One region of the Stutzerimonas sp. VN223-3 genome, then DNA from elsewhere that is predicted to be linked to it. Evidence: predicted binding sites of a transcription regulator. Region 1 holds the regulator's gene; the other holds the start of a gene.

Evidence for each region. The regulator LexA, encoded in region 1, represses DNA repair genes until DNA is damaged. The targets are predictions, from matches to a motif close to CTGTNTNNNNANACAG.
Region 2: the regulator LexA is predicted to act here: its motif matches at 2,180-2,195, upstream of imuA (translesion DNA synthesis-associated protein ImuA).

Annotation. Positions count from the first base shown of each region.
Region 1 covers NZ_RBEC01000001.1:905,272-910,404, forward strand. Annotated here, with positions in the region: gene D7241_RS04210 (DUF6586 family protein) at 1-307, shown strand, start outside; gene D7241_RS04215 (DMT family transporter) at 332-1,186, opposite strand; gene D7241_RS04220 (hypothetical protein) at 1,366-1,599, shown strand; gene sulA (SOS-induced cell division inhibitor SulA) at 1,674-2,156, opposite strand; gene lexA (transcriptional repressor LexA) at 2,167-2,775, opposite strand; gene D7241_RS04235 (TetR/AcrR family transcriptional regulator) at 2,973-3,680, shown strand; gene D7241_RS04240 (L,D-transpeptidase family protein) at 3,720-4,244, shown strand; gene nagZ (beta-N-acetylhexosaminidase) at 4,258-5,133, shown strand, end outside.
Region 2 covers NZ_RBEC01000001.1:1,070,088-1,075,220, reverse strand. Annotated here, with positions in the region: gene D7241_RS04985 (peroxiredoxin) at 1-71, opposite strand, end outside; gene ccoN (cytochrome-c oxidase, cbb3-type subunit I) at 343-1,788, opposite strand; gene imuA (translesion DNA synthesis-associated protein ImuA) at 2,217-2,834, shown strand; gene D7241_RS04970 (Y-family DNA polymerase) at 2,842-4,254, shown strand; gene D7241_RS04965 (error-prone DNA polymerase) at 4,251-5,133, shown strand, end outside.

The DNA.
Region 1 (5,133 bases):
CGCGCCGCGCGCAGAATTACTGCTTTCGCGTTCGCAGAACTCATCGCCGAGTCCGGAACTGGCTGAGTTGATCGAGTTGGCCGAGCATTCCGAGACCTGGCTTGCGCGATTGCTGCAGGCCCATATGGCACTCTTCGAGCCACCTCGGGCGCCCGTCAAGGCGAAGACCGACCCAGCCATGCCGTTGATCGAGGCGGTCAGCGTGGGCGAGGAAGCGCCCGTACTGACACATGCCGAAGTGGAATCTTGGCGGCAGAACATGAAGGCCCTGGCGCTGCGTTTTCGGGAATCGCTTACCGAATGGTAAGCGCCTAAGCGAGAAAGCGTTTGGCTATTCGGTTCGGGCTGGAACCTTGTGCTTGACCCGCAGGACCAAGGCGATACCGCCCAGGATCGCGAGGCCGGCGATCAGTAGGCGTCCGGTCAGGGTTTCCCCCAAAAGCACACTACCAGCCAGCGCAGTGATAAGGGGCACGCTCAGTTGCACGCTCGCAGCCTGTATGGCTGCGAGGCCGGGCAACGCGGCGTACCAAATGGCATAGCCGATACCGGACATCAGCCCACCGGATAGGAGCGCATAGATCACACCGGCCGTATCCCACTCCAGCCAGGCCAACGCCAGCAGGCAAAGCACAGCCGCAATCGGTAGCGTGCGGATGAAGTTTCCAGCTGTCGCGGCCAACGGATCTGGTGTTCCTCTTCCCAAAAGCGAGTACGCGCCCCAGGCGATGCCCGACAGCACCATCAGCAACGAAGCCGATATAGGCGGTGTGCTCGTGCCGGGCAGAAGAAGCGCGACCAGTCCCCCTCCTGCCAAAAGCAGCCCAACCACTTGCAGGCGATGCAGCCGCTCCCCTCTGATTAGCCCCCAGGCAATCATGCTCAACTGCACTGCACCGAACAGTAGTAGCGCGCCGGCACCGGCATCGAGATGCAGGTAGGCGTACGAGAAGGCTGCCGCATAGACGAAGAGCGCCACGGCGCCGTACCAGCTGCCGGACTTCGCTGAAGATCCTTTACGCAGGAACAACAGCAGCCACAGCATCAGGGCTCCTGCCAGCAGGCGCAACGCGGTAAAGCTGGCAGGGTCGATCTGGCTGTCACGCAATGCAGCACGGCAAAGCAGTGAGTTGCCTGCGAAAGCAAGCATGGCCAATGCTGTCAGCAGCAACGTTCTGGCGGTCATTCGGCAGCTTCCTTGAAGCGAATGGCGCGGTCCCGATTGCTGTCCAGACCGCGATGAGACGCCATCCTACTGTGTAGTGGCGCTGTGGTGCATCTGCATACCGCCGCTCGTATCAAGCCAAGGGCTGTCTGCATTCTGGCCGGCTGGTACAATGCGCGCCTTTCACGGGGAGCAGACTCATGCCAACGTCTTTTCTGGAAATCGTCGAGCTACCCGATGGCAGCATTGTGCTGCGTCGCGCTGAGGACGAAGGTGTGCTGGCCACATTGGATTTCTCTGACGATGCCAAGGAGTTCCTGCAGGGGCAGCATGTCGAAATTGCCAAAGCAATGTTCAGCGTCGGTGTGCAGATGGCAGGGCGAGTATCGGAAGGGGAATTCGAGCGAGAAGAGGAGCCGCACGTGCTGCACTGATGCGAATCGCCTGGTTGCCATTGCGGCTGGGCGAGTTTTTTCGGCACTTCCATGTGCCGGATAGATCAGACGGTTCAGTTACCCATACGTACATTCAGGCTTTGCGCGTTGCCCTGATCGGCCGCAGCGCGCAGTTTCAGCCGGCTGGTCCTGTCGAGACGTCCCAACCAGGTAATCACTGTATGGCTGCAGCCTGACATCAGTGCCTTGCACGCCAATTCCAGTGCACCTTGGGTCTCGCGGGCCTGCAATAACAGGATACGGTCGCGGTTGAGCCCGGTTTCCCGTAGCCAGCTTTGCGACAACGATGCAGGCGGCGCGATCAGAGTCAGCCAGCGTGTGTCGGCCGCCTCACTGAGCTCGCGCAGGATCGGGGCGAGCAACAGACGGCAATGACCACCGCTGCCGCTCAAGGTCATTTCGCTCAGCCAATCGTCGGCGGGCTGCGGGGGGGCGCAGGCCATTTCTCCGAACGGCGTCAATCGATGGGCGATCAGCCCTTCGAATAAAGAAAGCTGCGGTGGTTTGCCTGCGGTGGGTTGGGGTTGATACTGCATGAACCTCTCCTTAGCGGCGAATCACGCCGACACTCAAGCCTTCGATAACCAATTCTTGTTGTTTGAGATCCACTTCGATGGGGGCAAACTCGGGGTTCTCAGCCAGCAGCCAGACCTTGTCGCCTTCGCGCTTGAAGCGCTTCACCGTTACCTCATCATCGATCCGAGCCACGACGACTTGGCCATTGCGTGCTTCACGCGTGGTATGTACGGCGAGCAAATCACCATCAAAAATGCCGATGTCCTTCATGCTCATACCACGCACACGCAACAGATAGTCGGCTTTGGGGTGGAAGAATGCTGGGTTGATCTGGCAGGACTCTTCGACGTTTTGCTGGGCAAGAATTGGCGCGCCGGCTGCTACTCGTCCAATGACGGGTAAACCGCTCTCTTCGGCGGCAGGTTCGAAGCCTGGAATACGTATCCCGCGCGAGGCGCCGGGCGTCATCTCGATAGCGCCTTTGTTGGCCAATGCCCTAAGGTGCTCCTCAGCTGCATTGGGCGATTTGAAACCCAGCTCCTGAGCGATCTCCGCACGCGTAGGCGGATAGCCGTTTTCTTCAAGGCATCGCTTGATGAGGGCGAGAATTTCCGACTGGCGAGGGGTCAGCTTGATCATGGTGGTCTCTGTTCTTTTATACAGTGACTGGGATTATATACAGTGCCTGATGCTTGGCAATCTTTGTTTGGTTGAGAGCTGCGCTGGCTTGGTGCAAGCTCTGGTTGCCTGCGGTTAGGCGCTCGGACACTTTCGTGGTTGACTTGGTGGTGAGTGAAACGTAAGTTTCAAACAAGTGTTTGTCAGTGGGAGGGGGCATGGCGCAGTCGGAAACAGTGGAGCGTATTCTTGATGCAGCGGAACAGCTGTTTGCTGAAAAAGGCTTCGCCGAGACTTCGCTTCGCCTGATCACCAGTAAAGCTGGGGTCAATCTGGCGGCAGTGAATTACCACTTCGGTTCGAAAAAGGCGCTTATCCAAGCAGTTTTCTCTCGTTTCCTTGGGCCATTCTGCGTGAGCCTTGAACGAGAACTGGACAAACGTGAAGCTAAACCCGACAGGAAAGACAGTCTCGAAGAGTTGCTGGAGATTCTGGTCGAGCAGGCGCTTGCAGTGAAGCCGCGCAGTGGCGATGATCTGTCGATTTTCATGCGCCTGCTGGGCCTGTCATTCAGTCAGAGTCAAGGTCACCTGCGCCGCTATCTTGAGGACATGTACGGCAAGGTGTTTCGTCGGTACATGCACCGAGTGCACGAGGCGGCGCCTTCGATTCCGCCCATCGAGCTGTTCTGGCGCGTGCATTTCATGCTCGGTGCCGCGGCGTTCAGCATGTCGGGCATCAAGGCGTTGCGAGCAATCGCTGAGAACGATTTTGGCGCCAGGACATCCATCGAGCAGGTCATGCGCATGATGGTTCCGTTTCTAGCTGCCGGCATGCGTGCCGATTCCGGTGTGGTGGACTCGAGCTTGGCTCAAGCCCATCCCATCGGTCGACGCAACGCTTTGGCGATGCCCGCCAAGGGTTGAGGTACACGGTCAGGGATCGATCAGCTAAGCTAGCCGCCCATGTCTGATCTCGATTTCCTTCATATCTCGATTGCCGACCAGATGCTCTACGGGTTTTCCGATGGCAGGCTGCGCGTCCGGCTGCCCGTGTCTACCGCTCGTAACGGTGTCGGCGAACTCAATGGTTCCGGTTGCACGCCACGTGGTCGCCACCAGGTACGTGCGCGTATCGGTGAAGGGCTACCGTCCGGGGCCGTTTTGCGTGGCCGGCGCTGGACCGGTGAAGTCTGGAATTCGGACCTGGGCGAGCGGTTTCCCGGGCGCGACTGGATTCTCACCCGAATCCTCTGGCTCAGCGGATGCGAGCCCGGACACAACCGGATGGGTGAGGTCGACACCTTTCGTCGTTATATCTATTTGCATGGCACGCCTGACTCAGAACCCATGGGCGTACCGCTTTCTCACGGCTGCATCAGGCTGCGCAATGCCGATTTGCTCGATCTTTTTCCTCTGGTGCCGGCCGGTTGTGCCGTCCATATAGGCGAAACGGCGTGTCCGGATTGGTCGAGCGCAGCGCTGAATTAAGGATCTGCTCATCATGCAAGGCTCATTGATGCTGGACATCGCCGGTACTTGGCTGACCGCCGAGGATCGCCAGTTGCTGCGCCAACCGGAGGTTGGCGGGCTGATTCTGTTCGCTCGCAATATCGAAAATCCTCGCCAGGTACAGGAGCTGTGTTGCGCTATTCGCGCCGTGCGGCCCGATGTTCTGTTGGCTGTCGATCAGGAAGGCGGGCGCGTCCAACGGCTGCGGCGCGATTTTGTTCGCTTGCCGGCGATGCGCGACTTCGCCTCGCGCGCCGATGCGTTGGAGTTGGCAGAAACCTGCGCCTGGGTGATGGCGACCGAAGTGCTGGCGGTTGGGCTGGATTTCAGCTTCGCGCCGGTGCTCGACCTGGATCACCAACGCAGCGCAGTGGTCGGGACCCGCGCGTTCGAGGCTGACCCGCAGCGTGCCACCGAACTTGCCGGAGCGTTCATCAAAGGCATGCGTAGCGCAGGGATGGCAGCCACCGGCAAGCACTTCCCTGGTCACGGCTGGGCCGAGGCTGATTCCCACGTGGCGATTCCGGTCGACGAGCGTAGTCTGGACGCGCTTCGTGTGCATGACCTGATTCCGTTTCAGCAGTTGGCTGGCGAGCTCGATGCGGTGATGCCTGCACATGTGATCTATCCGCAGGTCGACGACAAGCCGGCCGGCTTTTCACGGCATTGGCTGCAGGACATCTTGCGCAAGGAGCTGGGCTTCCGTGGGGTGATCTTCAGTGACGATCTGTCGATGGCTGGTGCGCATGTGGTAGGTGATGCCGCGAGCCGCATCGAAGCGGCACTAACGGCTGGCTGCGACATGGGCTTAGTGTGCAACGACCGTGGCGCTGCCGAGCTAGCCCTGTCGGCGCTGCAGCGTCTCGGT
Region 2 (5,133 bases), 160 kb from region 1:
TGGAAATGGATGCGGCCTTCGTTGGAATCCTGTTCGAAGTCGGGTGCGATGTCGCCGAGACGAATGCTCATGTCTTTTCCTCTATGACAGTTGCGTTAAGCCGGCCGCACGGCAACCGGCGCGGATGAATCAATACCTGCGCTCAGGCCGTTTTACGGGCCTGTTGTGCAATACGGTTCTGCAAACCGGCATATCAGACAGCGGATCGATTCGCAGCCCATCGCAATGCCTCCAGAAAGTAATGGAGGCAGTCTAGACACAACCACGAACTGATAAAAAATAAGAAGCTATTTACTTATTCCATGAATATTTTTTTAAACGCCTCGGACAACGCAATGTTACTCAGGCTACCTGCCCCGCCGCACCGGCAATGCCTGGCTCTTCGTTCGCAGCCAAACGCACGGTCCGCCAAGTGTTATAGGCCATCAAAAGCATGCCGAGAAAGAATGTTCCACCGCCGATTAGACGCACGATATAGCCTGGATGGCTGGCTTCCAGCGCTTCGACGAATGAATAGGTCAAGGTGCCGTCATCGTTGATCGCGCGCCACATCAGGCCCTGGGTAATACCGTTGACCCACATCGAGGCGATATACAACACGGTACCTATGGTCGCCAGCCAGAAATGCGCGTTGATCAGGCGCACGCTGTACATGCGCTCGCGGTTCCACAGCGCCGGAACCATGTGATAGAGCGTTCCGATGGAAATCATGGCGACCCACCCCAAGGCACCGGCGTGTACATGGCCGATGGTCCAATCGGTGTAATGGGACAGGGCGTTGACGGTCTTGATCGCCATCATCGGGCCTTCAAAAGTGGACATGCCGTAGAAAGCCAGGGACACCACCAAAAAGCGCAGGATCGGATCGGTGCGCAATTTATGCCAGGCGCCCGACAGCGTCATCATGCCGTTGATCATCCCGCCCCAACTCGGTGCCAGCAGAATGATCGACATCACCATGCCCAGGTTCTGCGCCCATTCCGGCAGTGCGGTGTAATGCAGGTGGTGCGGGCCGGCCCAGATGTACAGGCTGATGATTGCCCAGAAATGCACGATCGATAGCCGATAGGAGTACACCGGGCGCTCGGCCTGCTTGGGCACGAAGTAATACATCATCCCGAGGAAACCCACGGAAAGAATGAAGCCCACCACGCTATGCCCGTACCACCACTGGATCATCGCGTCCGTTGCGCCGGAATAGAACGAGTAGGACTTGAAGAGACTCACCGGAATGGCGGCGTGATTGATTACGTGCACCATCGCCGTGACAACGATAAAAGCGCCATAAAACCAATTAGCGACATAGATGTGCTGGGTCCGGCGCCGCGCGATCGTTCCGAAAAACAGATACATGTAGACCACCCAAACCAGCGTGACCCATAACGCGATGGGCCATTCCATCTCGGCGTATTCCTTGGATGAGGTAATGCCGAGGGGGTAACTGATCAGTATCGCCACGATCGCAGCCTGCCAGCCCCAGAAAACGAAGTTGGCCAGCCAATCCGAGATCAGCCGTACCCTGCAGGTGCGTTGCACGACGTAGAACGAGGTCGCGAATAGCGCACCTCCGCCAAACGCGAATATCACCAGATTGGTGTGAACCGGGCGGAGGCGTCCAAAGCTCGTCCAGGGTAACCCGAGGTTGAGTTCCGGCCAGACCAGCTGGGCCGCGATAATGGTCCCCATCCCCATCCCAACGACACCCCAGAACAGCGTCATCAGGGTAAAACGACGGATAACTGCGTAGTTGTATGTCGGAGCGGTGTCATCTAAAGAAGCATCGGCCATAACGTTTCCAAAGCAAATTAAGTGGCAGCTCAACGCCGAGCTTCTATCCGACCCGACGGAATCCGAAGCAAGAAAAGAGATCGAGCGAAGTCACAGGAGTGTGCCCCGAAAAATAGAATAAATATAATGAATACTGATGTACTTTAAATTCATAAATATTCATTTAATACGGTGGCTAGCGGATGTCTGTTCGAAGAAGGAACAGCCGCAGCCACTCCATGCGGCAGCCTCAGTAGCAGATCCCTCAAAGCAACTGGCGACCTCGCCAAGCCACAGCACTGAATGGCAGTTGCAATCAGCTCGCAGAGACCAGTCAGCAATACGCCGAAAACCTTCATGCAGATACGCGTTTCATCGCGTCAGCTTGACCGTTCTTCGGGCAAGCCAAATACTGTATCCACATACAGTATTTGGACTACTCCATTGCCATGACATCCGCGGTCGCTCTCACCCATCTACTTGATGCACGTCGCCTGTGGCGTGGCCAGACCAGAGTCGTATCGCCCAACACTCAGCCAACCGGGCATGCCGCGTTGGACGCAGCGTTGCCCGGCGGCGGCTGGCCGGAATCGGCCCTAAGTGAAATTCTTTTCGCTACTACCGGTATCGGCGAGCTGCGCCTGCTCTGGCCGACTCTGGCACGGTTGACCGTCGGCGGTGAGCGTGTGGTGCTGGTGGCTCCTCCTCATGTTCCCTACCCCCACGCCTGGCTGGCCGCCGGTGTGGACCTGCGTCAGTTGATAATCATCAAGGCGCAAGGACGTGACGCCTTGTGGACTACCGAGCAATGTCTGCGCTCGGGCAGTTGTGGCGCCGTGTTGTGCTGGCCGCAACAGGCCGATGATCGCGCCCTGCGCCGCCTACAGGTTGCTGCCGAGACAGGCCAGACCCTGGCCTTCGCCTACCGACCATTGCGCGAGGCGGTCAATCCCTCACCGGCGGCACTGCGCTTGGCTGTCGAAGTCCAGCCAGCGCAACTGCGCGTACTCAAGTGTCGTGGCGGCCTGGCTCCCGCGCGACCGATCCCCGCCGCAGCGTGGCACTGAGATGGACATGCTTTGGGCCTGCATTCTGCTGCCGCAACTGGCCATGGATGGTGTGTTGCGCAGCCGCGCCGATGCCGAGGCGCCGCTAGCACTTTTGAGCGGCACGCCGCAGCGCCGCGTACTGCAGGCGGTCAATCCAGCCGCGCGAGCTCTTGGTCTTAAGCCGAGGCAATCGCTAATCGCCGCCCAGGCGCTGACCCGCGACTTCGCTACTGCCGATTATGACCTCGCGACAATCGAGCACTGGCAGAAATTTCTGGCCGCCTGGGGGTATGGCTTCAGTTCCCAAGTCAGCCTGCACTACCCGCGCTGCCTGCTGCTGGAAGTGCACTCCAGTCTCGGCCTGTTCGGCCCTTGGCCTCGTTTGGAGGCACGTCTGCGCGAGGAATTAGACGCGCTGGGCTTTCAACATCGTATTACCCTCGCGCCCAACCCAGCCGCCGCACGCGTCCTGGCCAACGTGCATGACGGCCTAGCCGTGATGGATACCGAGACGCTGCATCGCGTACTGAGCTCACTGCCGATAGAGCGTATCGGCCTGTCGCGTGAAGTGACGACCGCTTTTGTCCGCATGGGTCTTCGGACCTTAAAGCAGGTGCTCGCCCTGCCCCGCAATGGCCTGGCGCGGCGTTTTCCCGCAGAAGCGCTGAGGCATCTCGATACTCTGCTAGAACATCGTCCATTGGCGCTGGATTTCTACCGGCCACCAGACCGCTTCGATGCCCGGATCGAGCTGAACTTCGAAGTCGAGTCGCACCAGGCACTGCTGTTTCCGCTGCGCCGTCTGACCGCCGATCTCGCCGCCTACCTGGCCGGTCGCGACAGCGGTGTACAGCGTTTCACCTTGCATCTGGAGCACCGCAACCTGGCCGATAGCCAGATGCCGGTCGGCCTGCTCAGCGCCGAGCGTGATCCAGCCAAGCTGTTCGAACTGACTCGTGGCCGCCTGGAACACCTGCAACTGCCGGCGCCGGTACTGGCGGTGCGCCTGGTCGCGCGCGAGCTGCCGACCTTCGTCCCAGAGCACCGTGAGCTGTTCGACGAGCGTCCACAGCAGTCGCTGCCCTGGGAGCAGCTACGGGAACGCCTGCGCGCCCGGCTGGGCGATGATGCCGTGCAGGGGCTCGGCGCCCGGGCCGATCATCGCCCCGAATGTGCGTGGCAACCGCAGCATGCCTCTCAGAGCGAGCCTCCACCAACCACTGGTCTGCGCCCCGGCTGGTTGCTGGCAGAGCCCAAGCCGCTGCACGAAGCATCGCTGCGCATTCTCGCCGGCCCCGAGCGCATCGAATCTGGCTGGTGGGACGGCGGTGATGTTCGACGTGACTATTACCTGGTGGAAACTCGCGCAGGACAGCGTGGCTGGGCCTTCCGGCCCGTCACTGGAGGGCCGCTGCTGCTGCACGGCTGGTTCGCATGACAACCGCCTATGTCGAACTGCATTGCCTGTCCAACTTCAGCTTCCAACGTGGCGCCTCCAGTGCCCGAGAATTATTCGAGCGCGCCGTCCGGCTTGGCTACCGAGCCCTTGCCATCACGGATGAATGCACCTTATCTGGCATCGTACGGGCGTGGCAGGCCTCGAAAGATGTTGGCCTGCCGTTGATTATCGGCAGCGAAATACAGATCGAAGGTGGACCAAAGCTGGTTCTGCTGGTGGAAGACCTGACCGGCTATGAGAACTTGTGCCGGCTGATCACCCGAGCCCGCCGCCGCGCCGAGAAAGGTCGTTATCAGCTTCTCTCTGAAGATTTGAGCGAACCGCTGGATGGACTACTGGCTATCTGGATTGCCCACCAGCCCGATGCTGACGACGAGGGTCGCTGGCTACACGAACGATTTCCAAAGCGCCTCTGGCTGGGTATCGAGCTGCATCGTGGGCCAGACGATGCGCTGCGCCTGCGTCAATGGCAGGCACTGGCCGCGCGTCTGAACATACCCGCAGTGGCCTGCGGCGACGTGCATATGCACGCCCGCGGTCGCCGCGCGCTGCAGGACTGTATGACTGCGATTCGCCATCACCTGCCGGTAGCGGAGGCCGGACGTTATCTATTTTCTAGCGGGGAACGTCATCTACGCCGACGCGAGGAACTGGCCGAACTGTATCCACAGGCCCTGCTCGACGAGACATTGCGCATCGCCGCGCGCTGTACCTTCAACCTCGGCCAGTTGCGCTATCAGTACCCCCACGAATTGGTGCCCGCCGGGCACGACGCTACTTCCTGGCTGCGCACGCTGGTCGAACAGGGCGCATGCTGGCGCTGGCCGAACGGCGTGCCGACCGAAGCTCAGAAGCGGA